DNA from 3 places in the Streptomyces sp. NPDC091287 genome. Region 2 is predicted to be linked to each of the others. Evidence: riboswitches for the same ligand, from Rfam matches in the RefSeq annotation. Region 2 holds a riboswitch; each other region holds the start of a gene.
What was found. A riboswitch is a leader RNA that binds a small molecule or an ion and turns the genes downstream of it on or off. The one in region 2 is predicted to bind thiamine pyrophosphate.
Positions count from the first base shown of each region.

Region 1 (9,472 bases), on a different contig from region 2:
GTCCGCCAGGGACTGCCCGTGGTCTCGGACGGCCGCCCGGCCGGTACGCTCCCCGTCACCGCCTGGGTCGACAACGACCACCGGGCCGCCGTGCTCGACCTCCTCGACCATCTCGCCGCCGCCGGAGCCCGCCGTATCGGCCTGCTGACCGGCAACACCACCGACACGTACACCCGCTTGTCCACCACCGCCTACCTCCACTGGTGCGAGCGGGTCGGCCAGGATCCCGTCTACGAGTCCTACCCGGCCCACGACCCCTGCGCGGGGGCGGTCGCCGCCGACCGGCTGCTCGCCCGCCCGGACCGCCCCGACGCGGTCTACGGGCTCTTCGACCCCAATGGCACCGATCTCCTCGCGGCGGCCCGCCGCTACGGGCTGCGGGTCCCCGAGGACCTGCTGCTGGTCTGCTGCAGCGAGTCCACCGTGTACGCGGCCACCGAGCCGCCCATCACGACGCTCTCGCTGAAGCCCCGCCGCATCGGCACGGCCGTCGTCCAGCTCCTCATCGACGCCATCGAAGGGGTCGAGCACGACGGGCCGGTGGAGCAGGTCATACCGACGGAGCTCATCGTCCGGACCTCCTCGCAACGACGTCCACCGCGCACCACGGTCAGCGCGCCGCGCTCCCCCAGCGGGGACTGATCATCTCTTTTCGGACTAATCAGCCGGTGAACCGTGCGTGCGCCCGGATTCACCACCCCTGGTGCGTCACACAGATCGATCCGCATTCCTATGATGGGCGCACGACACCGCGGACCACCTCTACCAGGCAAGGCCCGTCAGGTGTACGGCGGCGCGACGGTGGTGGAGGGGTCGATGACTCAGGGGGCCGGTCAGGAACCCGTGGTGCGGACGGCGACGTTGCGTGACTTCCGGGTTCCGCCGTATGCGCAGACACCCGTGCCACCGCAAGCACAGGCGGCACCTCCTTCCCCGGTGCCACCGCGGGCGCCGGAACCGAACCCTCCGGCGCCCGGCGCCTCCGTGCCCCCGGCAGTGCCGCCGCGCGCTCCCGCCCCGCCCCGGCCGCCGCATCCCGGCAACGCCGTCGTGGGCGACGAGCAGCCGGAGGGCTACACCCCGACCGAGCGGGACCTCCCGGTCATCCGTCGCGGCGACACGGTCCAGGTGCGGACCGTTCCCGAGCCGCGCCCCGTGGCCGAGGACAGCCGCGGCCCGCTCTTCGTCGTCGGCGACGTCCACGGCTACCTGGACGAGCTGATCGCCGCCCTCGGCGCGCAGGGCCTCATCGACGCCGACGGGAACTGGGCCGCGGGCAACGCCCGCCTGTGGTTCCTCGGCGACTTCACCGACCGCGGGCCCGACGGCATCGGGGTCATCGACCTCGTCATGCGACTCTCCGCCGAGGCGGCGGCGGCCGGCGGCTACTGCAAGGCCCTGATGGGCAACCACGAGCTGCTGCTGATCGGTGCCAAGCGGTTCGCCGACACCCCCGTCAACTCCGGGGCCGGCACCGCCACCTTCCAGGCCGCCTGGCTGCTCAACGGCGGCCAGAAGACCGACATGGAGCGCCTCCAGGACGTCCACCTCCAGTGGATGTCCCGGCTCGACGCGGTCGTCGAGGAGGACGGGCATCTGCTGATGCACTCCGACACGACGGCCTACCTCGACTACGGGTCCACCATCGAGGACGTCAATGACACGATCACGGCCATTCTCACGCGCAATGACGCCGACGAGTGCTGGGACCTCTTCCGCAAGCTCACCAAGCGGTTCGCCTTCCGGGACGAGGGCGGCGCCCAGGCGGTGCGCGAGCTGCTGACGACGTACGGCGGACAGCGCGTCGTCCATGGTCACAGCCCCATTCCGTACCTCCTGGGCGAGGTCGGCACGGAGGACGGCGAGGACAGCGCGGGGCCCGTGATCAACGGCCCGCACGTGTACGCGGACGACCTCGCCATCGCCATGGACGGCGGAGTGACCATGGCCGGAAAGCTATTGGTGGTTCAGCTCCCGCTGCATGACTGACCGTCGGCGGGGAAGGCGCTTCAGGTTCCGCCTGCGCCGACCTCGCCGATCGACGGGCCCGTCACCGGGCCCAATTCTGGAAACACCCTGTCACCCCGTGCCGTGAGCGCTCTACCATCGGCGTATCAGTGGCAGGCTCTCCTCCGTTTCCGCCCGATCGCCCGGTCCACGCGGGCAGCCGGGCACCGACGGAGCATCGGGGGATGCAGATGACAAGCGCTCCGCACCTGCTGGCCGAGGACGGACCCGAGTACGAGCGGATCCTGGGCGACGCGCTGCGCCACGCTCATGAACGCCCGGACCTGGAGGGCGTCGGGGACCGGCTCAACACCGAACAGCTGCGCACCATGGCGCTCAGCGCCACGGCGCTGATCACCGCGGCCGCGGCCACCGAGTACGAGCACTACGTGAAGGCCCGCGGCGAACTGCGCCGCGCGGCGACCGCGGAAGGGCTCGACGGCGGCCCGGCCACGGACGGGCCGCGGAGCACGGCGGCCGGTTCGGGCGCCGGCATAGGCGCGGTCATCACGGTCCTGACCCCGCTGCTGGCCGGCTCCGCGGCCGTCATCTTCCTGCTCGTCGGCTATCTGGTGAAGGCGGTCGGCCCCTCGGTGACCTTCGGCGGCTCGATGGTCGCGGCCGGGTGGTTCTTCGCGGCGGTCGCCGCCGCGGCGATCCTGGTCGCGGCCGTCGGGCTGCTCGTCACCGCGCTCCGCAACGGCGCGACGTCGCTGGCCGCCGAGAACGAGGAGCAGGAGCTTCCGGAGGACGTCGCGCGGGCCAGGGAGGCGTGGCGCCACGCCCTGCTGGAGCGCGGCATCCTCCCGTTCCTCAGGGACGCCCTGGCCGACCCCACCGCGGGACCCGCCGCCCGGACCCCGCACCGTTCGCCCAACCGCATCCCGAAGGTCGGGTACAGCAGGCCGGACTTCTCCGGCCCGGACGAAGGCCCGGCGGCCGGTCCCCGACCGACCTTCACCAGCCCCGATTTCACGAGCCCGGACTTCGGCGGACCGGAGCACCGGCCGGACTGAGGTCCGGGTACGGCGAAGGCCGGGACGGCTGTGTGCCGCGCCCGGCCTCACGGTGCTCCGGAACGTACCGGAGCTGTTGGTCAGACGGCCGGAGCCAGCTTCGGGTTGGCACCGTGCTGGTTCGTCTCCGGCTTGCCCTCCGAGGCGAGGAAGACGAGCAGGATGATGGCGCCGACCAGCGGGACGAACGAGATGAAGAACCACCAGCCCGAGCGGCCGGTGTCGTGCAGACGACGCACCATGACCGCCAGCGACGGAACGATGACCGCGGCGAGGTAGAGGTAGTACGGGATCTGCGTGTCGATCGCCATGCCGAGCACCGACAGCACCACGGCGATGATGAAGTTGAAGAGCACGAACATCCAGTACTCCTTGCGGCGCGCGCGTCCGCTGAAGCCTGCGTAGTTCTTGAGTACGTCCAGGTACCAGTTCACGGTGATTCCCTCCCCGGCCCCCGTTCCGAGGGGGCGCCAATTTCAAGCCAAGCAAGCCGGAAAGTAAGCCACAGATAAGGAAAGGGTCAAGCGCAGGTGAGCTGCGGACCAAACGTACATACAGCTGCCACACGACTGTGTCCATACTGTCGCTTAACAAGGCGACCAACCATTTCAAAACAACCTGAAATGGCTGTAGTTACTCGGTAAGCCACACAACGCCCACAGGCTCCTGGCAGAATCAGGCCTCAGTCCCGCGGGTTCGCTGCCTGTGGCCGGAGAAGCCGACCGCCGGGGACGGGCCGGCGGCCGGCCCTGATCAGTCGGCGATGGGCAGGTAGACCCGGTTGCCGGCGGCCGCGAACTCCTTCGACTTCTCGGCCATGCCCTGCTCGATCTCCTCCTGCGAACCGCCGTGCTGACGCCGGATGTCCTGGGAGATCTTCATCGAGCAGAACTTCGGCCCGCACATCGAGCAGAAGTGCGCCGTCTTCGCCGGTTCGGCGGGCAGCGTCTCGTCGTGGAACTCCCGCGCCGTGTCCGGGTCGAGGGCCAGGTTGAACTGGTCCTCCCAGCGGAACTCGAACCGCGCGTCGGAGAGGGCGTCGTCCCACTCCTGCGCGCCCGGGTGCCCCTTGGCCAGGTCGGCCGCGTGGGCGGCGATCTTGTAGGTGATGACCCCCGTCTTCACGTCGTCCCGGTTCGGCAGTCCCAGGTGCTCCTTGGGCGTGACGTAGCAGAGCATCGCCGTGCCCCACCAGGCGATCATCGCGGCGCCGATGCCGGAGGTGATGTGGTCGTAGGCGGGCGCGACGTCCGTGGTCAGCGGGCCGAGCGTGTAGAACGGCGCCTCCTCGCAGATCTCCTGCTGAAGGTCGATGTTCTCCTTGATCTTGTGCATCGGGACGTGCCCGGGGCCCTCGATCATGGTCTGGACGCCGAACCGCTTCGCGATCGTGTTCAGTTCGCCCAGCGTGCGCAACTCGGCGAACTGCGCCTCGTCGTTGGCGTCCGCGATCGAACCGGGACGCAGTCCGTCGCCCAGGGAGTAGGTGACGTCGTATGTCGCGAGGATCTCGCAGAGCTCCTCGAAGTGCTCGTAGAGGAACGACTCCTTGTGGTGGGCGAGACACCAGGCCGCCATGATCGAGCCGCCGCGCGAGACGATGCCGGTCTTGCGGCGGGCCGTCAGGGGGACGTACGGCAGGCGCACCCCGGCGTGCACCGTCATGTAGTCCACGCCCTGCTCGGCCTGTTCGATGACGGTGTCCTTGTAGATCTCCCAGGTCAGCTCCTCGGCCCGGCCGTCGACCTTCTCCAGGGCCTGGTAGAGCGGGACGGTGCCGATCGGCACGGGGGAGTTGCGCAGCACCCATTCACGGGTGGTGTGGATGTTGCGGCCGGTGGACAGGTCCATGACCGTGTCGGCGCCCCACTTCGTCGCCCAGGTCATCTTGTCCACCTCCTCCTCGATGGAGGAGGTGACGGCCGAGTTGCCGATGTTGGCGTTGACCTTCACCAGGAACCGCTTGCCGATGATCATCGGCTCGATCTCGGGGTGGTTGACGTTGGCGGGCAGCACCGCCCGGCCCTGCGCGATCTCCTCGCGGACGACCTCGGCCTCCACGTTCTCCCGGATCGCCACGTACTCCATCTCCGGGGTGATCTCCCCCCGTCGGGCGTACGCGAGCTGGGTGACGGGGCGTCCGTCGCGGCTGCGGCGCGGCTGGCGCGGGCGGCCGGGGAAGACGGCGTCGAGGTTGCGCAGTCCGCCGCGCGGCGAGGTGTGCTTGAGCCCGTCGTCCTCGGGGCGGGCCGGCCGGCCCGCGTACTCCTCGGTGTCGCCGCGGGCGATGATCCAGTTCTCCCGCAGGGGCGCGAGGCCCCGGCGGACATCGGTGTCGATGGAGGGATCGGTGTACGGCCCGGACGTGTCGTACAGCGTCACGTCCTTGCCGTTGGTGAGGTGCACCTGTCGAACCGGCACCCGGAGGTCCGGGCGCGAGCCCTGGACGTACCCCTTGTGCCAGCCGATGGACTTCCCGGCCTCGTCGTTGCGCGTTCCGTCGCCCGGCGTCGTGCCGACCGGCGTTCCGTCGTTCTGTTTCGAGGCAGGCGTGCGTGCGTCCGCTGTGGTCATGAGACCTACTCCCTACGCCGGCATTACCCGGTAACAGGTTCGGCGGTCGGCGCAGCGTGTCCCGTACGGATGTACGGCGATCAGCGCCCTCTCAGCCCGGTGCTCCGAGCTCCCGCGTGTGCAAAGGTGCCTCCACGCTAGCGTCCTTTCGGGCGAGCTGACCAGAGGGCCCTCCCGTTCTTGCGATGATCGCCCCGTGACCTCCCCCCAAAGCGACCCCGCACCCCAGCCGCCCCAGGGCCACACCCACGGCCACACCCACAGCCACGGACCGGCCGCTCCGGTCTCCCGGCACCTGCGCAAGGTCATCGCCGCCGTACTGATCCCGTTCGCGACGGCGGTCGTCGTCGGCCTGATCGCGTTCTGGCCCGGCGGCGCGCCCGACCACGAGCGCACCGGCGTCGGATTCGACCGGCAGACCCAGGACGGCAAGGTCGTCCAGGTCGTGAAGGTCGACTGCGCGGACGTCAACGCCGCGCAGGTACCCCCGACCGGCGACACCTCCACGCCCTCGGGCCGCGAGGCCGTCAACGAGCAGGAGGGGGAGTGCGCGAAGGCCACCATCGAGGTGACCAGCGGCGACGACAAGGGCCGGAAGTTCGTCGAGGTGGTCCAGCCGGACGCGCCCCGACAGCTGAAGGAGGGTCAGGGCGTGGTCGTCGCGTACGCCCCCGACGCGCCGCGCGACCTCCAGTACTCGGTGACCGACGTGGACCGGAAGATCCCGATGGCGGTGCTGGCCGGGATCTTCGCGCTGGCGGTGGTCCTGGTGGGCAGGATGCGCGGGGTGATGGCGCTGGTGGCGCTGGTGGTGTCGTTCGCCGTGCTGACCCTGTTCATCCTGCCGGCGATCCTGCAAGGCTCGAACCCGCTGGTCGTGGCGGTGATCGGGGCCAGCGCGATCATGCTGGCGGCCCTCTATCTGTGCCACGGGGTGACGGCCCGTACGTCGGTCGCGGTCGTCGGCACGCTGATCTCGCTGCTGCTGATCGGGCTGCTGGGCTCCCTGTTCATCGGCTGGGCGAGCCTGAGCGGCAACACCGACGACAACACCGGCCTCATCCACGGCCTCTACCCGGACATCGATATGAGCGGTCTGCTGCTGGCCGGCGTCATCATCGGTTCGCTCGGGGTGCTCGACGATGTGACGGTCACCCAGACCTCCGCCGTCTGGGAACTGCACCAGGCGGACCCGCGGATGGGTTGGAAGGGTCTGTACCGGGCAGGTATCCGGATCGGAAGGGACCACATCGCCTCGGTGGTCAACACCCTGGTGCTGGCGTACGCGGGCGCGGCGTTGCCGCTGCTGCTGCTCTTCTCCATCGCCCAGAGCGGTGTGGGGACGGTGGCCAACAGCGAGCTGGTCGCCGAGGAGATCGTCCGCACGTTGGTCGGGTCGATCGGCCTGGTCGCCTCGGTGCCGGTGACCACGGTGCTCGCGGCGCTGGTCGTCTCCGCGGACCGTTCGGGGTCCGGCGGCGCACAGGCGGCTACGGCCGCACCCGCGCGGACGGGTCGGGGCCGTCGTCGTAAGACGGGGTGACGGGGCATCGGGGGCGCGCCCGGTCAGCCCGCGTTCTGCTCCTCGGCGAGGATGCGACCGAGCGCATCCTCCAGGTTTCCGTCGAAGTCACCCAGCGTGTGCTCCTGACCGAGCGGCACGAGCTTGTCCGTCCGGTCGAGAAACGCCACCAGCGGCGCCGTCCCCGCCCGGAACAGCGCACGGTCCGCGCCGACCTGGAGCCGGATGTGCACATCGCCGAGGCCCTCGGGCTCGGTCGGGCCGATGTGCACATCTCCGTCGCCGCTCGGGCTGTTGAGCCCGTCCAGCAGCAGCTCGCGGCCGAATGCCCAGGTCACAGGGGCATCGCCGGGAAGGTGGAACGTCATCCGGATGGCATACGGATCGCCGACCTCGTACCGGAGCTCCACCGGAATACGGAACGAGAGCTCCTCGGAGACGAGGAAGCTCATCATGACCTCTGCTTGAACCGACTCGCGCATCGTTCAACCCCGCAGTAGATGAATCTGGCCAGGAATGATCCCCCATGGCCCTATTGACGCCATCGTGGTGCACGCGATAGCAGATCACAAGGAGTGATTTTTCAGATACTGATAGAGAACACGAGCGAACGCAAGAGGCTGGTGACTTCGCCACGTAGCTGTTCGACTGCGGGCAGCAACCGATCTTCTCGGTCGAGAGGTACGGAAATGGCCATCGCCGCAATCGTGGCACCGGCCGTGACGGGAATCGCGGCGCACACGGTCCCCAGTGCGTACTCCTGGCGTTCGATGACCGGTTCACCTCGTCGGAGGGTACGCAGCCGTTCCAGAAGCGTGGCGCGATCTCGCACTGAGTAACGGGTGAGGGGGCGCACGGGGTGCCGGTCGAGGTGGTCCTCGCGGGCTCGCTCGTCGAGTTGGGCGAGCAGACACTGGCCGATGGCGTGCGCGTGGGCGGTTTCCCGGAACGAGGCCCACTCCTCCACTGCCGGGGTGTCGGGGCCGTCCGCGACCGCGATGAGATCGATCTCGCCGTCGCAGTAGACGGCGCAGTACACCGGGGCTCCGATGACGTCCCGCCAGTGGCCGAGGGAGTCGGCGACGGAGGCGGGGCGCGGACGGCTCCGCACCCCGGGGGCGACGGTCAGATTCTCGGCGGCCGCGCCGAAGAGGAAGACACCGTTCTCGCGGCGGAGATAGCCCTCATGGGTGAGGGTGCGCAGCAAGTGGTACGCGGTCGGAAGCGGAAGCCCCGCCTCACGTGCCAGTTGCTTGGCGGGCGCCCCGTCCCGATGGGTGCCCACAGCCTCCAGCAGCCTCAACGCCCGCTGGACCGAACCGATCAACGTCGGAACAGCGGTGCTAGATGCCGTGGTCAAGGGCCACCCCCAGGCATGGTGACGGGCCGTCGGCCCTCCCGTGGGGGCCGCCCCCACGGGCCTGCCGCGATCCCGAGGACCGGAGATCCGGCCCGTGACCGGCGAGGACCGGTCCGGGCGCCGACGATCGAAGGCCAACGACCGGACTGTCGTACCCAGGACCGATCAGGTGATCGATATGGTGACGGAAGGTCACATTCCGGATGGCGGCAGTGGTATGTCACTGTATCGGCCGTCTGCGGCAGACGGGTGGTTTCCTCCGGGACTTAGCTCTGCTGGGCTAATCACCCGCGCCGGCGCCGACCTCACCTCGTCCTGCGGGCCCGTGACGGAAGGGCCGGACGGAACAGACCGGCCCCCGCGCCGGCCCGCGTTCCGTGTACTACCAGTCACCGCGCGAGGACGACGACGACGTGAACTTGCGGACGACGAAGATCAGCCCGCCGACCACGACGACGAAGACCAGCGCCTTGAAGAGCAGGCTGATCACGAAGCCGACGACGCTGGCGATCAGCCCGCCGAACACGAAGATCGCAATGACGGGCACCGCGATCCACTTCACCCACCAGGGCATTCCCGCGAATATCTCCCGCACGGCCATCGCCTCTACCTCGTCTCTCTGAGTCCTTGCCTCGATGCTAAAGGCGCGAAGGCCTCCCGCGGGGGCGGGCAGCCCTTGAAGACCCCTGATCGAGCCCCTAGGGAGTGTCCGCAAAGTATCGTCGTCCGCCCTCTGGGCGGGGCCCGCGGCGTCTGGTGCGTGCTCTCGCAAGGCGCCGGAGTGTCCTAGTAGCGGAGCTACTCGGGCATTTCGGCAACGCCGCGAGAGTGCGTGCCAGACGCCGCGGGCCAGACGAGACTTTGCGGACACGACCTAGGGATCCCCGGGACGGAGGCCCAACTCTTGGGCGCCGGGAATCAGCCCTCGGGCGGCGAGAAGACGACCATCACCCGCAGATCCTCGGTGATGTGGTGGAACTTGTGGTCCACGCC
Region 1 is NZ_JBIVUV010000004.1:397,912-407,383, forward strand. It holds gene ACIQRW_RS08480 (LacI family DNA-binding transcriptional regulator) at 1-642, shown strand, start outside; gene ACIQRW_RS08485 (metallophosphoesterase) at 802-1,989, shown strand; gene ACIQRW_RS08490 (hypothetical protein) at 2,193-3,023, shown strand; gene ACIQRW_RS08495 (DUF805 domain-containing protein) at 3,104-3,457, opposite strand; gene thiC (phosphomethylpyrimidine synthase ThiC) at 3,777-5,597, opposite strand; TPP riboswitch at 5,590-5,723, opposite strand; gene ACIQRW_RS08505 (YibE/F family protein) at 5,794-7,140, shown strand; gene ACIQRW_RS08510 (SsgA family sporulation/cell division regulator) at 7,164-7,601, opposite strand; gene ACIQRW_RS08515 (IclR family transcriptional regulator) at 7,703-8,479, opposite strand; gene ACIQRW_RS08520 (DUF5326 family protein) at 8,862-9,074, opposite strand; gene ACIQRW_RS08525 (cupin domain-containing protein) at 9,398-9,472, opposite strand, start outside.
Region 1: linked by a shared signal. The riboswitch ahead of thiC (phosphomethylpyrimidine synthase ThiC) and the one ahead of thiO (glycine oxidase ThiO) in region 2 are both predicted to bind thiamine pyrophosphate.

Region 2 (9,472 bases):
CCGGAAAGCCGGGAGAACCGCGAGACAGAGCAGTCCGAGCTTCCGCCGGGACAGCGACTGCAACGCGGATGGCCGGTCACCCACTACGGGCCCGTTCCCAAGTTCAAGCCCGACCGCTGGGAGTTCCGGGTCTTCGGGGCCACCGTCGACGGTGACAAACACTGCTGGAACCATCAGGAGTTCTCGGCGCTGCCGTTCTCCTCGGTCGTCGCCGATCTGCACTGCGTGACGAAGTTCAGCATGATCGGCGCCGAATGGGGCGGGATCCCCGCCCGTACGGTCCTCGAACTGGCGCCCCCCGCCCCCGACGCCACCCATGTGATGGTCTGGGCGGAATACGGCTTCTCATCGAACCTGCGCCTCGACGACTTCGCCTCCGAGCACACCCTGTTCGCCACCCACAAGGACGGCGAACTCCTCACCGCCGAGCACGGCTTCCCGCTCCGCCTCGTCGTCCCGCACCTGTATGCCTGGAAAGGCCCTAAATGGGTCCGGGGCATCGAGTACATGACGGCGGACCGGCGCGGCTTCTGGGAGGAGCGGGGCTACCACAACATCGGCGACCCCTGGGGCGAGCAGCGCTACTCCTATCAGGAGGAGCCCGGGGACGGCCCCGAGCTCTGACTCGGCTCCCGGAGGGCCTTCAACCGGGCCACGTCCGCCGCGTGCCCCTCCTTGCCGCCGGGCGTCTCGATGATCAGCGGCACGCCTTGGGTCGCCGGATGCGCGAGCAGCTCCCGGAAGGGCTCCACTCCGATGTGACCGGCGCCGATGTTCTCGTGCCGGTCCTTGTGGGCGCCCACGACGTCCTTGGAGTCATTGGCGTGGATCAGCTTGAGCCGCCCCTCGCCGACCGTGTCCACCAGCAGGTCGAGTGTCTGCCGCATCCCCGAGGGGCCGGCCAGGTCGTGTCCGGCGGCGTAGATGTGGCACGTGTCCAGGCAGATGCCCAGCTTCGGGTGGGAGTCCAGCGCCTCGAAGTACGGACCGAAGTCCCAGGTCCGCGAGCAGAGCGAGAAGCCCTGGCCGGCCGTCGACTCCAGCAGCAGGTCCGGGGAGTCGTCGTGGGTCAGCTCGTCCAGCAGCGGGCGCATGTGCTCGCGCACCTGGGCCAGCGCCTCGGCGCGCGGCCGTCCGCCGGTCGCCGAACCGGTGTGCACCACCACGCCCAGCGCGCCGATCTCCCGGGCCCGCCGCAGTGAGTGGCGCAGGGACTCCACGGACTTCTCGACCGTCGCCTCGGTGTGCGAGCCGAAGTTGATCAGATACGGGGCGTGGACGTACGCCGGGATCGAGGCTGCCCGGCACTCGGCCCGGAACAGCTCGTCCTGTGCTGGGTTCCCGGCGGGCGTGGCCCAGCCGCGCGGATTGGCCACGAAGACCTGCACGGTCTCCGCCGCCAGCTCACGGGCGTACTCCAGGCCGACCTTGGCCAGGCCGCCGGCGACCGGAACGTGTCCGCCCACCGGATTGCGCAGCGTGTGCATCTGGTTCTAGAACCCCTTGGTCTTGATCGTGATGGTGGACCCCTCGGGGGCCTGCTCGCCGCCGTCCACGGACTGGCTCGCGATCGTGTCGCTGAAGGAGAGGAACGGCCGGTCGACCTTCACGTCGAAGCCCGCCTCCTCCAGGGTGCTCCGCGCCTCGTCGACGTCCCGGCCGGTGACGTCCGGGACGTCCAGCATCCGGGGGCCCTTGGAGACGGTCAGCTCGATCGTGTCGCCCTCGGCGGCCTCGGTCCCTCCGCCGGGGGACTGCTCGGCCACATCGCCCTCGACCTCGGCGGAGTGGACCCGGCCCGGCAGCACCTCGGCCTTCAGCCCCTCGGCCTCCAGCTCGGCGGTGGCCTCCTCGGCGGAGAGCCCGGTGACGTCCGGGACGTCGATCGGGGCGCCCTTGCTGACGACGAGCGCCACGGCCGTGTCCGGGTTGCGGTCCGTGCCCGCGCGGGGATCCGTGCGGATCACCTCGCCGCGGGCCACGTCCTCGCTGAACTCCCTGGTCACCATCCCGGGGACCAGGCCCACCTTCTTCAGGGAGCGCCGGGCGTCCGCGAGGGAGCGGCCCACGACATCGGGCACCCGCACGATCTCCGGACCCCGCGAGACGACCAGTTTCACCGAGCCGTTGCCCCGGATCCGGTCGCCCGAGGCGGGGTCGCTGTTCACGACCGAGCCCCGCTCGACGGTGTCGCTGAAGACCCGCTCCACGCCCTTCAGTCCGAGCCCCTCGTCGGAGAGCCGCTTCTCGGCGGTCTGCTGGGTCTGGCCCAGCAGCGAGGGGACCTGGGTGAACTGCCCCGAGTTGATGTACCAGACGCCCGTCCCGATGCCCAGCGTCAGCAGTACGGCGGCGAGCACCGTGATCAGCTTGCGGTGCGGCCCGCCGAACGGGCCGCGGCGGCCGGTCCCGCGCCGGGGAGCGGCGGGTCCCGCGGGCGGCATCTCCAGCCGGCTGGTGCGGTGCACGCCGTCGCCGTCCGCCGGGAGGGCCCGCGGGATCACGCTCGTACGGTCGTCCGCGCCGTCATGAGTATCCGACAGGGCCCCGGGCGGTACGGCGTCCAGCTCGGCGTCGGTCAGCGTGGCACGGGCCTCACGCGCCTCGGCCAGCAGCAGCACCGCGTCGTGCGGGCGCACCTCGGGATTGCGGGCGGTCGCGCTCGCCACCAGGCTGTCCAGCGCGACCGGGAGCCCCGGCACGACGGCGGACGGGGCCGGGACGTCGGAGTTGAGGTGCCGGTAGATGACCTGGGCGGCGTTCTCGCCGGTGTGCGGCTTGACGCCGGTCAGCATCTCGTAGAGCACGACCCCGCAGGCGTACACATCGCTGCGGGTGTCGGCGCTGCCGTGCTCGATCTGCTCGGGGGCCAGATACGACACGGTGCCCAGCAGGGAGCCGGTGCTGTCGGTGGTCGTGCCGACCGCTCTGACCAGACCGAAGTCGGCGACCTTCACCCGGCCGTCGTCCCCTATCAGGACGTTCTCCGGCTTCATGTCGCGGTGCACGAACCCCGCCCGGTGCGCGGCGCCGAGCGCGGCGAGGACCGGCTCCAGGATGTCCAGCGCCGCCCGGGGCTGCAGGGCCCCGCGCTCGCGCAGCACGTCGCGCAGGGTGCAGCCCGCCACGTACTCCATCGCGAGATAGACATACGCGCCCTCGGCACCCTGGTCGAAGACCGCGACGACATTGGGATGCGCCAGGCGGGCCACTGACTTGGCCTCACGGATGAAGCGCTCGACGAACGAGACGTCGGTGGCGAGCGCCGGGTGCATCACCTTGAGGGCGAGCACCCGGTCCAGGCGGGTGTCCACGGCCCGGTAGACCGTGGCCATCCCGCCGACGGCGATGCGCGCCTCAATGCGATACCGGCCGTCGAGCAGCTGCCCGACGAGAGGGTCCTGGAGGGTCGTGTCCACCCCGAGAGTCTACGAGCCGCCGCCGACACCCCGGACGGGCGAGGGCGTTCCCGGGGCCGTTCTGCAGCCGATCCGTGACAGGCACACGCCCTGCGGCCGGGGCAGTTCAAGCCCCTCCGACGACCAGTTCAAGCCCCTCCGGCGATTGAGGAGCGGGGTTCGGGGCGGCGCCCCGAACGCGTACCGGCGCTCAGAACGCGGGCCGCTCCGGATCCAGCGCCGCCCGCCCGTCCACGGGCGAGGACGCCTCGGCGAAGTGGCGGCGCGGAATCCGGCCCGCCCGGTACGCGAGCCGCCCGCCCTCCACCGCGTGACGCATCGCACCCGCCATCAGCTCCGGCTCCTGGGCCCGGGTCACCGCCGAGGCGAGCATCACGGCGGCGCACCCCAGCTCCATCGCCTGCGCCGCGTCCGAGGCGGTCCCGGCCCCCGCGTCGAGGATCACCGGCACCCCGGCCCGCTCGACGATCAGCTCGAAGTTGTGCGGGTTGCGGATGCCGAGCCCGGAGCCGATGGGGGAGCCGAGCGGCATGATCGCCGCGCACCCCACGTCCTCCAGCTTCCGGGCCAGGACCGGATCGTCGTTGGTGTAGGGCAGCACGGTGAACCCGTCGTCGACCAGGACCTCCGCCGCGTCCAGCAGCTCGATCGGATCGGGCAGGAGGGTCCGCTCGTCGGCCACCACCTCCAGCTTCACCCAGTCGGTGCCGAGCGCCTCCCTGGCCAGCCGGGCGGTCAGCACCGCCTCGCCCGCGGTGAAGCAGCCGGCGGTGTTCGGCAGGACCTGGATGGAGAGCCGCTCCAGCACCGAGAGCACCGAACCCCGCACGGTCGGGTCCAGCCGGCGCATCGCGACCGTCGTCAGCTCGGTGCCGGAGGCGATCAGCGAGCGCTCCAGCACCTCCAGGCTCGGGGCCCCGCCGGTGCCCATGATCAGCCGGGAGCCATACGTGGCGGGCCCCAGCGTGAAGACGTCGTCCGACATGGTCAGCCCCCCTGCACGGCGGTCAGGACCTCGACGCGGTCGCCCTCGCCGAGCCTCGTCGTGGCCCACTGGCCGCGCGGGACGACGCTCTCGTTGACGGCGGCGGCGACCCCGGAGCGGGCCGGGGTCAGCGTGGTGACGAGGGCGTCCAGGTCCGTCCCGGCGGGAACGGCGCGGACTTCCCCGTTCACCGAGACGGAGACGGTGGCGGCGGATTCCGGTACGGCGTGCTGCTGGGTCATACGGGCTGCTCCTGGAGTACGGGGGCGGCGAGGGCGGCGGGTTCGAAACGGCCGGGGGTGAAGGGGCGGACCGTCTCGGGCAGCTCGCCGGTGGTCAGGACGTCGGCCATCGCGTCCCCGGTGACGGGCGTCAGCAGGACGCCGTTGCGGTGGTGGCCGGTGGCGAGCAGCAGACCGGGCAGGGCGGTCGGGCCGAGCAGCGGGGCGTTGTCGGGCGACGCGGGACGCAGACCGGCCCGGGTCTCGGTGAGCGGCAGCTCGGTGATGCCCGGGACCAGCTCGTGGGCGTCGCGCAGCAGCTCGTACACCCCACCGGCGGTGACCGTGGTGTCCCAGCCCATCTCCTCGCTGGTGGCGCCGACGACCAGCTCGCCGTTCTCGCGCGGCACGAGGTAGAGGTGGCCGCCCCGGACCACGGCGCGCACGGTGCGGCTGAGGAAGGGGGCGTACGCCCGGGGCACGGTGAGCCGGAGCACCTGGCCCTTGACCGGGCGGACCGGCGGTACGAGCTCCGGCGGGAGCCCGGCGAGCCGGCCGCTGAGACTGCCCGCGGCGAGCACGACCTGATCGGCCGCGAATTCCGTACCGTCGCCGAGCAGCGCCCCGGCGGCCCGGCCCCCGGCGACGGTGAGCCGCTCGGCGGTCGTCCGGCGGAACGCGACCCCGGCCCGTTCGCACGCGGTCAGCAGCGCCGCGGCGAGGCGGCGGGGATCCACCTGGTGGTCGCCGTCGACCCGGAGGCCGCCCCGGACGCCCGGGGCCAGCATCGGCTCCAGGCGGCGGCACTCACGGCCGCTGAGCCAGACCGACTCCAGGCCCGAACGCTCCTGGAGGGCGTGCAGTTCGCGCAGATGCGCCCGGTCGTCGGAGTCCAGTGCGACGGCGAGCGTGCCGCAGGTCCGGAAGCCGGTGTCCCGGCCGCTCGCCTCCTCCAGCTCGGCGACGAACGAGGGATAACGGGCGGCGGAGGCGAGGTTGAGCCCGAGCAGCATCTGCTCGCCGTAGTGCAGTTCGGTGACGGCGGCCAGCATGCCCGCCGCGACCTGTGCGGCGCCGCCGCCCGGTTCCGGGTCCGCGACCGTGACGCGCAGCCCCCGCTGGGCGGCCCGCCACGCCGTGACCAGACCGATGATTCCGCCCCCGATGACGAGGACGTCGGATCCGGAGCTTCTCTCCGAGACGCGCATGAGTGTCCAGCCCCTCCCTTCGCCGGCATGACCCGGAGCAGGTTCGTACGGTCGGAGGCCGTCCAGCCTCCCTCTCAGCCCGGTGCGTCCGGGCTCCCGCGAGTGTTCTACCTTGGCCACCCTAAACCCCTCCGCCCCCCGGCCAGTAGAGGAGCGCCCGCCATGGCCCGTTCGCTCGACGGACTCGTCCTGTCACCCGTCGCCGACCAGGCCCCGGGCCAGGTCGGCACCCGCACCCGCTTCACGTACCACGAGTCGGACGGCCGGATCTGGGCCGAGTACGCGGGCGGCGACGTGGTGCGCGGTCATCTCGTCGGCACCCGCGACGGGGACGCGCTGGACTTCCGCTACGTGCAGCTCAAGCAGGACGGAACGACCTCGTCCGGGCACTGCCTCTCCACGGTCGTCGAGCTCGCCGACGGCCGGGTGCGGCTGGAGGAGCGATGGGCCTGGGAGTCCCAGGAGGGCAGCGGCACCAGCGTGGTGGAACAGCTTCCCTCCTGAGCTCCCAGGCGCTTCCCGGGTTCCTTCCCCGCACCCCTCTACCTGACGATCCGTCAGTTGATTAAGGTGGACGGGTGAGCGAGCAGACGGAACAGCGGGCGGCGCGGCAGGCACGGCACGTCGTGGTCGTCGGGGCGGGCATGGCAGGCGTGCAGAGCGCCGTGGCCCTGCGCGAGGCGGGCTTCACCGGGCCCGTCACCCTGATCGGCGCCGAACCCCACCAGCCCTACGACCGCCCGCCGTTGTCCAAGGCCGTCCTGCTGGGCCAGGCCGAGCACTCCGCCTTCGACGTCGACTTCGAGGCGTTGGACATCACCCTGCGCCTCGGCCTGGACGTCACCGCTCTGCGCGCCGCCGACCATGTGCTGGACACCGCCGCCGGGCCGGTGCCCTACGACGCCCTGGTCCTCGCGACCGGTGCGGAGCCCATGACCCTGCCCGGCGCCGCGGGCGTGCCCGGCGTCCACCTGCTGCGCACCCTCGACGACGCCGCCCGGCTGCGGCCCGTCCTGGACCGGCAGCACGACGTGGTCGTCGTCGGGGCGGGCTGGATCGGCGCGGAGTTCGCCACCGCCGCCCGCGCGGCGGGCTGCGCCGTCACCGTCGTCGAGGCCGCCGCCCGCCCGCTCGCGGGCACCCTGCCCGCCGAGGTGGCCGCCCCGATGGCCGCCTGGTACGCCGACAGCGGCGCCGAACTCCTCACCGGGACCCGGGTCGACCGCGTCGAGGAGGGGGCCGTCGTCCTCGACGACGGCCGGGTCCTGCCCGCCGGGGCCGTGGTCGTCGGCATCGGCGCGCGCCCCGCCACCCGCTGGCTGGCCGGCTCCGGGGTCGCGCTCGGCCCGGACGGCTCGGTCACCGCCGACAGTGCGCTGCGCACCTCGGTGCCCGATGTGTACGCGGTCGGGGACTGCGCCTCCTTCCCCTCCGCCCGCTACGGGACGCGCCTGCTGGTCCACCACTGGGACAACGCCCTCCAGGGCCCACGCACCGCCGCCGCCGCGATCATGGCCGCCCAGGGCGGGGAGCCGCTCCCCGTCTACGACCCCGTCCCGTACTTCTGGTCCGAGCAGTTCGGCCGCTTCGTGCAGTACGCCGGCCACCACGCGGACGCCGACACCCTGGTGTGGCGCGGCGACGGGACGGACGCCGCCTGGTCGGTGTGCTGGCTGCGCGACGGCGCGCTGGTGGCCGTGCTCGCCGTGGGCCGCCCGCGTGACCTCGCCCAGGGCCGCAGGCTCATCGGGTCGGGGGCCGCCCTCGACCCGGAGAGGGTGGCCGACCCCGCCGTACCGCTGAAGTCCGCCGCCCTGTGACGCACCCGGAACCGCCGGGCCGGCCCCGTACGGTCGGGCCCGGCTACCGGCTGTCGGTCCTGGATGGCACGCTTGTCCCTGTGACCGAGATTGACGCAAAGACCGATGCTCTCGTCCCCGCCTGGCTCCACCTTCCCGACATCGCGGAAATGCTCGATGTCCAGGTGACGCGCGTACGGCAGCTGGTCAGGGATGGCCAGCTCATCGCCGTACGCCGTGGTGAGAACCGGGCGCTCCAGGTGCCCGCCGCCTTCATCGACGGCGACAAGGTGGTCAAGGGCCTCTCCGGCACCCTGACCCTCCTGAGGGACGACGGCTATTCCGACGAAGAGATGCTGGAGTGGCTCTTCACTCCCGATCCGACCCTGCCCGGCACCCCCGCGCAGGCGCTGAGCGAGAATCGCGGTACGGAGGTGAAGCGCCGCGCCCAGGCGCTCGCCGTCTGACCGACACGACAGGAAGCGGAGCACGGGCCGCCCCGCGCGGCCCGTGCACCGTCACGACCACGGGGGAGTCCACCCATGTCCACGCCTCGCGAGCAGCTGTCCGATGCCCGGCTCTACCTGTGCACGGACGCCCGCAAGGTCCAGGGTGACCTCCCGGCCTTCCTGGACGCCGTGCTCGCCGCCGGCGTCGACATCGTCCAGCTCCGGGACAAGGGCCTGGAGGCCGCCGAGGAGCTGGAGCACCTCGCCGTGTTCGCCGACGCCTGCCGCCGGCACGGCAAGCTCCTCGCGGTGAACGACCGCGCCGACGTCGCCCACGCCATCGGCGCCGACGTGCTCCACCTCGGCCAGGGCGACCTCCCGGTCCCCGCCGCCCGGGCGATCATCGGCGCCGACCGGATGATCGGCCGCTCCACGCACGCCGAGGCCGAGGTCGACGCGGCGCTCGCCCAGGACGGTGTGGACTACTTCTGCACCGGCCCCTGCTGGCCCACCCCCACCAAGCCCGGCCGCCACGCCCCCGGCCTCGACCTCGTGCGCTACACCGCCTCCCTCGGCGGGTCGCGGCCCTGGTTCGCGATCGGCGGGATCGACGCGGGCAATCTGGACCAGGTGCTGGACGCCGGAGCCCGCCGTGTCGTCGTCGTCCGGGCCATCACCGAGGCCGACGATCCCGCCGCCGCCACCGCCGACCTGGCCCGACGCGTCAGGGCCCGCGCGCTCTGATTCTCCGCGCGCCGACCAACGCACCGACCAACGCACCGACCAACGCACCGACCAACGCACCGACCAACGGGCCGACCGGCGCCCCGGCCCGCACGTCGGCCGGCGCACCGACTGATCTGTCGGCTCGCATGCCGATGCGGGACATCTCGGGCACTTGTCCGAGGGATGGACAACAGTCCGGCAAAACGAGACAAAGTCGGTTGCTCCGGTTGGGGGAGCGTCCACCCCCTGGTTAACCTCCCCTTATGGCCCTTGGCACACCCTCCACCAGGACGGATCACGCGCGCACCGTGCGTGACCTGCTAGCGACCGGCAAGATGTCGTACTCCTTCGAGTTCTGGGCGCCCAAGACGGAGAAGGGCGAGCGGAACCTCTGGAACGCGCTCCGCCGCGTCGAGGCGGTCCGTCCCAGCTTCGTCTCCGTGACGTACGGCGCCGGCGGCTCCACCCGCGCCGGGACGGTCCGGGCCACCCAGCAGATCGCCGCCGACTCCACCCTCACCCCGGTCGCCCACCTCACCGCGGTGAACCACTCCGTCGCCGAGCTGCGCAACATGGTCGGGCAGTACGCCGACGCGGGCATCAGGAACATCCTCGCGGTCCGCGGCGACCCGCCGGGCGACCCGATGGGCGAGTGGGTCGAGCAC
Region 2 is NZ_JBIVUV010000006.1:279,879-289,350, forward strand. It holds gene ACIQRW_RS12395 (sulfite oxidase-like oxidoreductase) at 1-624, shown strand, start outside; gene ACIQRW_RS12400 (deoxyribonuclease IV) at 591-1,487, opposite strand; gene pknB (Stk1 family PASTA domain-containing Ser/Thr kinase) at 1,494-3,419, opposite strand; gene ACIQRW_RS12410 (thiazole synthase) at 3,610-4,404, opposite strand; gene thiS (sulfur carrier protein ThiS) at 4,407-4,646, opposite strand; gene thiO (glycine oxidase ThiO) at 4,643-5,833, opposite strand; TPP riboswitch at 5,831-5,943, opposite strand; gene ACIQRW_RS12425 (hypothetical protein) at 5,996-6,337, shown strand; gene ACIQRW_RS12430 (NAD(P)/FAD-dependent oxidoreductase) at 6,412-7,653, shown strand; gene ACIQRW_RS12435 (Rv2175c family DNA-binding protein) at 7,734-8,099, shown strand; gene thiE (thiamine phosphate synthase) at 8,175-8,825, shown strand; gene ACIQRW_RS12445 (PT domain-containing protein) at 8,825-9,061, shown strand; gene metF (methylenetetrahydrofolate reductase [NAD(P)H]) at 9,071-9,472, shown strand, end outside.

Region 3 (9,472 bases), on a different contig from region 2:
TCGCGATGGTCGCCGGCGCGCTGTGCATGGAGTTCCTGATCGACGAGGGCGCCTGGTGGCAGGGACTGCTGCTCGGCCTCGCGGTCGCGGCCAGCGCCACCCTCGGCGACCTGGGCGAGTCCATGATCAAGCGGGACCTCGGGATCAAGGACATGGGCACCCTGCTCCCCGGCCACGGCGGCATCATGGACCGGCTGGACTCGCTCCTGCCGACTGCGCCGGTCGTCTGGCTGCTGCTGGTGCTGTTCGTCGGCTCCGGCTGACCGCCTCGGCATCCCGGCACCCTTTCCCACCTGCACGTTTCACGAGTGAGGGTCCGTCGCCCACAGGGCGGCGGGCCCTCACCCGTCTGTCTGCGACACTGGATGAACCATGCCTAAGCCCGGAGAACTCACTTTCGTCGCGCCCCGCGGATCCAAGAAGCCGCCGCGGCACATCGCCGACCTCACGCCCGCCGAGCGCAAGGAAGCGGTCGCCGCGACCGGTGAGAAGCCGTTCCGCGCCCAGCAGCTCTCGCAGCACTACTTCGCGCGGTACGCGCACGATCCGGCCGAGTGGACGAACATCCCGGCCGGATCGCGGGAGAAGCTGGCCGAGGCGCTGTTCCCCGAGCTGATGTCCGTGATGCGGCACATCAGCTGCGACGACGACACCACGCGCAAGACCCTGTGGAAGCTGCACGACGGGACGCTCGTCGAGTCCGTCCTGATGCGCTACCCCGACCGCGTCACGATGTGCATCTCCTCGCAGGCCGGCTGCGGTATGAACTGCCCCTTCTGCGCCACCGGGCAGGCCGGCCTCGACCGCAATCTGTCGACCGCCGAGATCGTGCACCAGATCGTCGACGGCATGCGCGCCCTGCGCGACGGCGAGGTGCCCGGCGGGCCCGCGCGGCTGTCCAACATCGTCTTCATGGGCATGGGCGAGCCGCTCGCCAACTACAACCGCGTGGTCGGCGCGATCCGCCGTCTCACCGACCCGGAGCCGGACGGTCTCGGCCTCTCGCAGCGCGGGATCACCGTCTCCACCGTGGGTCTCGTCCCGGCCATGCTGCGCTTCGCCGACGAGGGCTTCAAGTGCCGTCTCGCCGTCTCGCTGCACGCCCCGGACGACGAGCTGCGCGACACCCTGGTCCCCGTCAACACCCGGTGGAACGTCCGCGAGGTGCTGGACGCCGCCTGGGAGTACGCCGATAAGTCCGGCCGCCGGATCTCCATCGAGTACGCCCTGATCCGCGACATCAACGACCAGGCCTGGCGGGGCGACCGGCTCGGCCGGCTGCTCAAGGGCAAGCGGGTGCACGTCAACCTGATCCCGCTGAACCCCACGCCCGGCTCGAAGTGGACCGCCTCGCGGCCCGAGGACGAGAAGGCCTTCGTCGAGGCCATCGCCGCCCACGGCGTGCCCGTCACCGTCCGGGACACCCGCGGTCAGGAGATCGACGGGGCCTGCGGGCAGCTGGCGGCCTCCGAGCGCTGAGGGCTCTCCCGCAGCCCTTGGCCTCGCCCGGACGGGCGGCCGAAATCCGCCGGTGTAGCCTGGGCTCGAAATCAACTTCATATTCCGACAGGGGAGCGCCACAGCGCTGAGAGTGCGGCACCAAGGACAGGTTGGCCGCAGACCCTCTGAACCTCGCCCGGGTCATTCCGGGTAGGAAGTTCGGACCTTACTCAAGCTGTTGCGCCCTGCCCGCTTCCGGTTCGCCGGACCGCGGGCGGGGCCGCGTCTCTTCCTGGTCATCTCCAGGAGGAATCACATGAACACCACCACGAAGTACGCGGCGACCGCGCTCGCCGCCGCTCTCGGCGTCACCGTGCTCGCGGGCTGCGGCGACGAGGGTTCCGCCGGCTCCGGGGAGTCCAAGGGCCCCGGCTCCAAGACCGTGACCCTGGTCAGCCACGACTCCTTCAACGTCTCGGACAAGGTGCTGAAGGCGTTCACGAAGGAGACCGGCTACAAGGTCGAGATCCTCAAGAGCGGCGACGCCGGGGCCGCGCTCAACCAGGAGATCCTGACCAAGGGCTCCCCGCGCGGCGACGTCTTCTTCGGCGTCGACAACACCCTGCTCTCCCGCGCCCTCGACAACGGCCTGTTCACCGCGTACGAGGCCAAGGGCCTGGACACGGTCGCGGCGGACACGCAGACGGACGAGAAGAGGCGGGTCACGCCCGTCGACACCGGCGACATCTGCGTCAACTACGACAAGAAGTACTTCGCCGACAAGAAGCTCGCGCCGCCGAAGACCTTCGACGACCTGCTGAAGCCCGCGTACAAGAACCTCCTCGTCACCGAGAACGCCGCCAGCTCCTCGCCCGGCCTCGGTTTCCTCCTCGGCACCATCGCCGCCCAGGGCGAGGACGGCTACGAGGCGTACTGGAAGAAGCTGAAGGCCAACGGCGTCAAGGTCGTCGACGGCTGGGAGCAGGCGTACAACGAGGAGTTCTCCGGCTCCGCGGGCGGCAAGAAGGCCAACGCCGACCGGCCGCTCGTCGTCAGCTACGCCTCCAGCCCGCCCGTCGAGGTGCTCTACGCCGACCCGCAGCCGAAGGAGGCGCCCACCGGGGTCGCCACCGGCACCTGCTTCCGGCAGACCGAGTACGCGGGACTGCTGACCGGGGCGAAGAACGAGGCGGGCGGCAAGGCACTGCTGGACTTCATGATCAGCAAGACGTTCCAGGAGGACATGCCGCTGAACATGTTCGTGAACCCGGTCGTGAAGGACGCGACCCTTCCCGAGCTGTTCACGAAGTTCGGCGAGAAGATCGACACGCCTCCCACCGTCGCACCCGAGAAGATCACCGCCAACCGTGAGCAGTGGATCCAGTCGTGGCAGTCGCTGGTCCTGAAGTAGAGCCCGGGGCGAAGACCGCCGGGGCCGCCCGGGAACGGCACCGGCCCGGGCGGCGCGGGGCCGCGCTGCGGCTCGGCCTGATGGCCGTGCCCGTCGCGTTCTTCGCGCTGTTCTTCGCCTATCCCGTGACCGCGATCGTCGGCCGCGGGCTCAAGGCGGGAGGCGACTGGCAGTTCGGGCGGATCGGCGAGGTGCTGGCCCGCCCGGACATCCTCGACGTCCTCTGGTTCACCACCTGGCAGGCCCTCGCATCGACCGCGCTCACTCTGCTGATCGCCCTGCCCGGGGCGTATGTCTTCGCCCGGTTCGACTTCCCCGGCAAGCAACTGCTGCGGGCGGTCGTCACGGTGCCGTTCGTGCTGCCCACCGTCGTCGTCGGCACCGCGTTCCTGGCGCTGCTGGGGCGGGGCGGGCTCCTCGACGAACGGTGGGGCGTCCGCCTCGACACCACCGTGTGGGCGATCCTGCTGGCCCACGTCTTCTTCAACTACGCCGTGGTCGTACGGACGGTGGGCGGGCTCTGGTCCCAGCTGGACCCCCGGCAGGAGGAGGTCGCCCGGGTGCTCGGCGCCGGACGGTTCGCCGCCTTCCGGCGGGTGACGCTGCCCGCGCTCGCCCCGGCCGTCGCCGCCGCCGCGCTGATGGTCTTCCTCTTCACCTTCACCTCCTTCGGCGTCGTACAGATCCTCGGCGGACCCGCCTACTCCACCCTGGAGGTGGAGATCTACCGGCAGACCGCGCAGCTGCTGGACCTGCCGACGGCCGCCGTACTGACCCTGGTGCAGTTCGCCGCGGTCGGCGCGATCCTGGCCGTCCACGCCGCGACCGTACGCCGCCGGGAGCGGGCGCTGAAGCTCGTCGACCCGGCGCAGACCTCCCGCCGGCCGCGCGGCCCCGGACAGTGGGCGCTGCTCGGCGGTGTCCTCCTCACCGCGCTGCTGCTGATCCTGCTGCCGCTCGGGGTGCTGGTGGAGCGCTCCTTCGACGGAGCCGGCGGTTCCGGCGGGTACGGCTTCGGCTACTACCGGGCCCTCCAGTCGGCCGGCTCCGGTGGCTCCTCCACCTTCCTGGTCCCGCCGCTGGAGGCCGTCGGCAACTCCCTGCGGTACGCGCTCGTCGCGACGCTCATCGCGCTCGTCGTCGGCGGGCTCGCGGCGGCGGCCCTGACCCGGCGGGCCGGGCCGCTGGTCCGCGGCTTCGACGCGCTGCTGATGCTGCCGCTCGGGGTGTCCGCCGTCACCGTCGGCTTCGGCTTCCTGATCACCCTGGACGAGCCGCCGCTCGACCTGCGCACCTCCTGGATCCTGGTCCCGCTGGCCCAGGCGCTGGTCGGCGTCCCCTTCGTCGTACGGACCATGCTGCCCGTACTACGCGCGGTCGACGACCGGCTGCGGGAGGCCGCCGCTGTGCTGGGGGCCTCCCCGCTGCGGGCGTGGCGGGAGGTCGATCTGCCCCTGGTGCGGCGGGCGGTGCTGGTCGCGGCGGGTTTCGCCTTCGCCGTCTCCCTCGGGGAGTTCGGCGCGACGGTCTTCATCGCGCGGCCGGACAACCCGACCCTGCCGGTCGCCGTGGCCCGGCTGCTGGGCCGGTCGGGGGAGCTCAACTACGGGCAGGCGATGGCCCTCAGCACGATCCTGATGCTGGTGTGCGCGGTGTCGCTGCTGCTCCTCGAACGTATCCGCACCGACCGATCCGGGGAGTTCTGAACGACATGCTGAGCTTGCGGGAAGCCACCGTGCGGTTCGGGAAGCGGACGGCGCTGGACGCGGTCGACCTGGAGGTCGCCGACCACCGGATCGTCTGCCTGCTCGGCCCCAGCGGCAGCGGGAAGTCCACTCTGCTCAGGGCCGTCGCCGGGCTCCAGCCCATGGACGGCGGCCGGGTCCTGCTGGCCGGCGAGGACCAGAGCGGCGTCCCGGTGCACCGGCGCGGCCTCGGTCTGATGTTCCAGGACCACCAGCTCTTCCCGCACCGGGACGTCGGCGCCAACGTCGCTTTCGGGCTCCGGATGCACGGCGTCGGGCGGGTCGAGACCGAGCACCGGGTCCGCGAGCTGCTGGAGCTGGTCGGTCTGCCCGGGGCCGAACGCCGCGCGGTCGCCGCGCTGTCCGGCGGTGAGCAGCAGCGCGTCGCCCTGGCCCGCGCGCTGGCCCCGCGCCCGAAGCTCCTGATGCTGGACGAGCCGCTCGGCCAGCTCGACCGCAGCCTCCGCGAACGCCTCGTCGTCGAACTGCGTGCCCTCTTCCAGGAGTTGGGCACCACCGTGCTGGCCGTCACGCACGACCAGGGCGAGGCGTTCGCCCTCGCCGACCAGGTCGTCGTGATGCGGGACGGCCGGATCGCGCAGGAGGGCAGCCCGCTGGACGTCTGGCAGCGGCCCGCCTCGGCGTTCGTCGCCCGCTTCCTGGGCTTCGACAACGTCACCGGGGCGACCGTGACCGGCCGGGCCGCCGCCACCGCCTGGGGCAAGGTCCCGGTTCCCGAGGACTCCCCGCAGGGCGAGGTGGATCTGCTGGTCCGGCCCGCCGGGGTCCTGATCGGCGCTCCCGAGGACGGCCTGCGCTGCACGGTCGGCGTCCGCACCTTCCGGGGGAACCACGTGACCGTACGCCTGACGCCCGAGAACGCGCCGGTGCTGGAGGCCGAGTGCGCCCTGCGGGACACCCCGGAGGAGGGTGCGGTCGTGGGCGTACGCTTCGACGCCGCCGAGACGGTGGTGCTGGCGGCCGGGGCGGACGTTCCCGAGGAGGGCGCCTCCTAGGTCGTGTCCGCAAAGTCTCGTCTGGCCCACGACGCCTGGCACGCACTCTCGCGGCGTTGCCGAAATGCCCGAGTAGCTCCGCTACTAGGACACTCCGGCGCCTTGCGAGAGCACGCACCAGACGCCGCGGGCCCCGCCCAGAGGGCGGACGACGATACTTCGCGGACACTCCCTAGGGCCTGTCGTCAAACTGCCGTCGTCGCCCGGCAGGCGGCAGTTTGACGACACTCCCCAAGGGCTCAGGGAGCCTGCGTCCCTGCCACCACCAGCCCCAGTTCGTACGCCAGGATGACCGCCTGCGCCCGGTCCCGCAGTTCCATCTTCGCGAACAGCCGGTTGATGTGGGTCTTCACCGTGTGGTCGGTGATGGTCAGCCGGTCGGCGATGGCCGCGTTGGACAGGCCCCGCGCGATCAGGACGAGCACCTCCGCCTCGCGCGCGGTCAGCCCGTCGATCGAGCGCGGCGGGGGAGCGCTGACCCGCTGCCGGGTGAACTCCGCGATGAGCCGCCCGGTGATCTCGGGAGCCAGCAGGGCGTGCCCGTCCGCCACCACCCGTACCGCGTGCAGCAGTTCGGGGAAGGTCGCGTCCTTGAGCAGGAAGCCGCTGGCTCCGGCGGTCAGGGCGTCGTACACGTACTCGTCCAGGCCGAACGTCGTCAGCATCAGTGCCCTCGTCGCCCCGCCCGACGCAGCGACGATCCCGCGCGCCGCGTCGATGCCGCTGAGCCTGGGCATGCGGATGTCCAACAACGCCACATCGGGCCGTAGTTCGGCCGCCCTGAGCACGGCCTGTTCGCCGTCCTCCGCCTCTCCGACCACGTCGATGTCGTCCTGGGTGTTCAGCAGCCCGGAGAACGCCGTCCGCACGACCGCCTGGTCGTCGGCCACCAGCACCCGGATCACCACGGCAGTTCCGCCTCCACGAGGAATCCGCCGGCCGGGCCCCGGCCGGTGGTGAGTCCCCCGCCGAGCAGGGCGGCCCGTTCGGCCATGCCCACCAGGCCGTGCCCCTGCCGCCCGGAGCTACCGGAGGGGGCTGGACCCGGCCCGTCGTCCGACGCGCGGACCGTCAACAGGCCCGGACGGTAGTGGAGTTCCACGACGGTGTGCGCACCCGGCGCATGCCGTCGGGCGTTCGTCAGGGCCTCCTGGACGATTCGGTACGCCGACAGCTCCCAGGACGCGGGCAACGGCGCCCGCTCGCCGGTGACCCGCAGTTCGGCCGCGCCGCCCACCGCCCGGTGCTGATCGAGGAGGTCGTCGAGACCGGCCAGCGAGGGCTGCGGGGCGGTGAGCGGGGCCGTTGCGCCGCCGTCACCCGTCCGCAGCACCCCGAGCAGCCGCCGCAGCTCCGCCATCGAGGCCCGGGCCGTCCCCGCGATCTCCTGGAAGGCGTCCCGTGCCGGGGGCGAGAGGTCCGGCGTCGTGTACGTGGCGCTCTCGGCGCGCACCGCGATCACCGACACCGAGTGGGCGATCATGTCGTGCAACTCCCGTGCGATCGAGGCCCGTTCCGCCTCGGCCGCCTGCCGTCGCTCCATCGCCAGCAGCCGGGACTGCGCGGCGGCCCGGGTGTGCCGGGTCTCCTCGCGCGCCCGCACCGCGTCGCCCGTGCTCACCGCGCCCAGGACCATCACCGTCAGCACCAGCGTCTCGGCGTACAGCCCCAGACTGAACCGGTCCGTGCCCTGGAGCGCGGGCAGCCCGGGGGAGCCGTCCCGGGCCCACCGGTCGATGTGCACCAGATTGACGGCCAACGCGGCCAGCGAACCGGCCAGGACGAGCACCGCCGGATGCTGAACCCGGTGCCGCCCGAGCGTGTAGCAGCCGATCAGGGAGCCGGCGATGGTCGCGTACGCCATGTTGCCGTCCGTCGCGAAGCTGAGGAGGGCCGCGCCCACGGTCAGGAACCCCACGGCGGGCCGCGTCGCCCGCAGGGCCAGCGAGGCCGTGCAGACCAGCACCCCGAAGGCCGTGATCGCCGAACCCGGTACGACGGCCAGCTCCACGACCGCGAAGAGCGTCAGCGCGGCTCCGGTCAGCCAGGCGTACGCGGGCTCCGCCGTCCAGTGCCGCAGCCGTCGCCGGATGCCCCGGTCCGCCGGCAGGACGTCGGCGCTGGCGGGGGCGGTAGCGGTAGCGGTGGTGGTGGCCGGGCGGTCCGGCGGCGGGACGGTGCGCGTCATACGGAGATTCTTCGTCACCCGTCGGGCCGGCGCATCGGAGCAGGGGTGGAATTCGCGGCGCCGTCTCATGCCACGGGTTGACCTCAAGGACCGGACGGTGGTGTGACGTTCCGTGAACGGCCCGTTCCTAGCCTCGGACGCATGGCCACTTTCGCGCTCCCCGCCCCTCCCGACCTGCACCGGGACCGTCCCGCGCTGCCCGGCGACGCGGCCTGGTGGGCGTTCTGCGCGGCGACCGCCCTGGCGCTCGGGATCTTCTCCTCGCTCGGCCCGCACCGGGTCTGGGGAGCCGCCGCGACACTCGGCTACACGGCCGCCGCGGTGCTCGCGGCCCGTGGGCGGAGCCCCCGTACGGCCGGGGCGGTCGCCGTATCCGGCGCGGTGCTGCTGCCCCTGCTGGTGCTTCTCGCCGTGGACCGGGCGCAGTTGGAGGTCGACGTCGTCGCCCGCTCGGCGGGGCTCCTGCTCTCCGATGGCACGCCCTACCTCGAACGGCCCACCGTGCCCGAGGACTTCAACCCGTACCTCCCGGGCATGGCGGCCTTCGGGATCCCGGAGGCGGTGGCCGGGCCCGGGCCGTTCACCGACCCCCGGCTGTGGATGGGCGCCGCCTTCCTCGGCGCGTTCGCCCTCGCCCTCCCGGCGGGGGCCCGCCGGGAGGCGCCCCGGTGGCTCGCCGCCTGCCCCCTGGTGGCGCTGCCGCTCGCGGTCGGCGGCGTCGATCTGCCGGTGGCCGGGCTGATGTGCCTGGGGCTGGCCGGGGCGGGGCAGGGGCGGCCCGGCCGGGCCGGGCTGGCGCTCGGTCTGGCCGCCACCCTCAAGTGGACCGCGTGGCCGGCGGTGCCGGTGGCCCTCGCCCTGCTCGCCACGGCCTCCGGCGACGGCCGCCGGGGGAGCCGCGCCGCCCTGCGCTGCGGGCTCGTCGCCGTGCTCACCGCCGCCGCGCTCGTCCTGCCCGCCGCACTGCGCGCCCCGGGAGCCTTCCGGACCCATGTCGTCGACTTCCCCCTCGGGCTCACCGGAGCGGTCTCGTCCGCCGCCAGCCCGTTCCCCGGCCATCTGCTCGCCACCCAGGTCCCCGGCGGCCGGACCCTGACTCTCCTGCTGCTCGGGGTGAGCGCCCTGCTCCTCGCCCTCTCCCTGCTCGTCCGACCCCCCACGACGGCGTCGGCCGCCGCCGCGCGGCTCGCCCTCGGACTGCTCCTGGCCATCGCCTTCATGCCCGCGACCCGGTTCGGCTATCTGGTGCACCCGCTGGTCCTCGCGGCCTGGGCCCTCGCCCGGCAGCCGCCCGCCCACCCCCTCCGCATACGAGAACGGGTGCGTGAACTCGTACCCGAAGCCGTACGCCGACGGAAGCAGGCCTCCCGATGACGCGCCGCCGCACCCTCGTGGTGACCAATGACTTCCCGCCGCGCCAGGGCGGCATCGAGACCTTCGTCCATGCCATGACCAGCCGGTTCCCCACGGACTCCGTGGTCGTCTACACCTCCGCCGAACCCGGGGCGACCGCCCACGACGCCGCCCTGCCCCACCCCGTGGTCCGCGACCCGGCCCGCACCCTGCTCCCGGTCCCGCGTGTCGCCGCCCGCGCGGTGGAGATCGCCCGCCACCACGGCTGCGACGGTGTCTGGTTCGGGGCCGCCGCACCGCTCGGGCTGCTGGCGGGCCG
Region 3 is NZ_JBIVUV010000015.1:135,811-145,282, forward strand. It holds gene ACIQRW_RS25285 (phosphatidate cytidylyltransferase) at 1-263, shown strand, start outside; gene rlmN (23S rRNA (adenine(2503)-C(2))-methyltransferase RlmN) at 373-1,479, shown strand; TPP riboswitch at 1,559-1,675, shown strand; gene ACIQRW_RS25295 (thiamine ABC transporter substrate binding subunit) at 1,757-2,851, shown strand; gene ACIQRW_RS25300 (ABC transporter permease) at 2,932-4,557, shown strand; gene ACIQRW_RS25305 (ABC transporter ATP-binding protein) at 4,563-5,612, shown strand; gene ACIQRW_RS25310 (response regulator) at 5,852-6,520, opposite strand; gene ACIQRW_RS25315 (sensor histidine kinase) at 6,514-7,800, opposite strand; gene ACIQRW_RS25320 (glycosyltransferase 87 family protein) at 7,942-9,174, shown strand; gene ACIQRW_RS25325 (glycosyltransferase family 4 protein) at 9,171-9,472, shown strand, end outside.
Region 3: linked by a shared signal. The riboswitch ahead of ACIQRW_RS25295 (thiamine ABC transporter substrate binding subunit) and the one ahead of thiO (glycine oxidase ThiO) in region 2 are both predicted to bind thiamine pyrophosphate.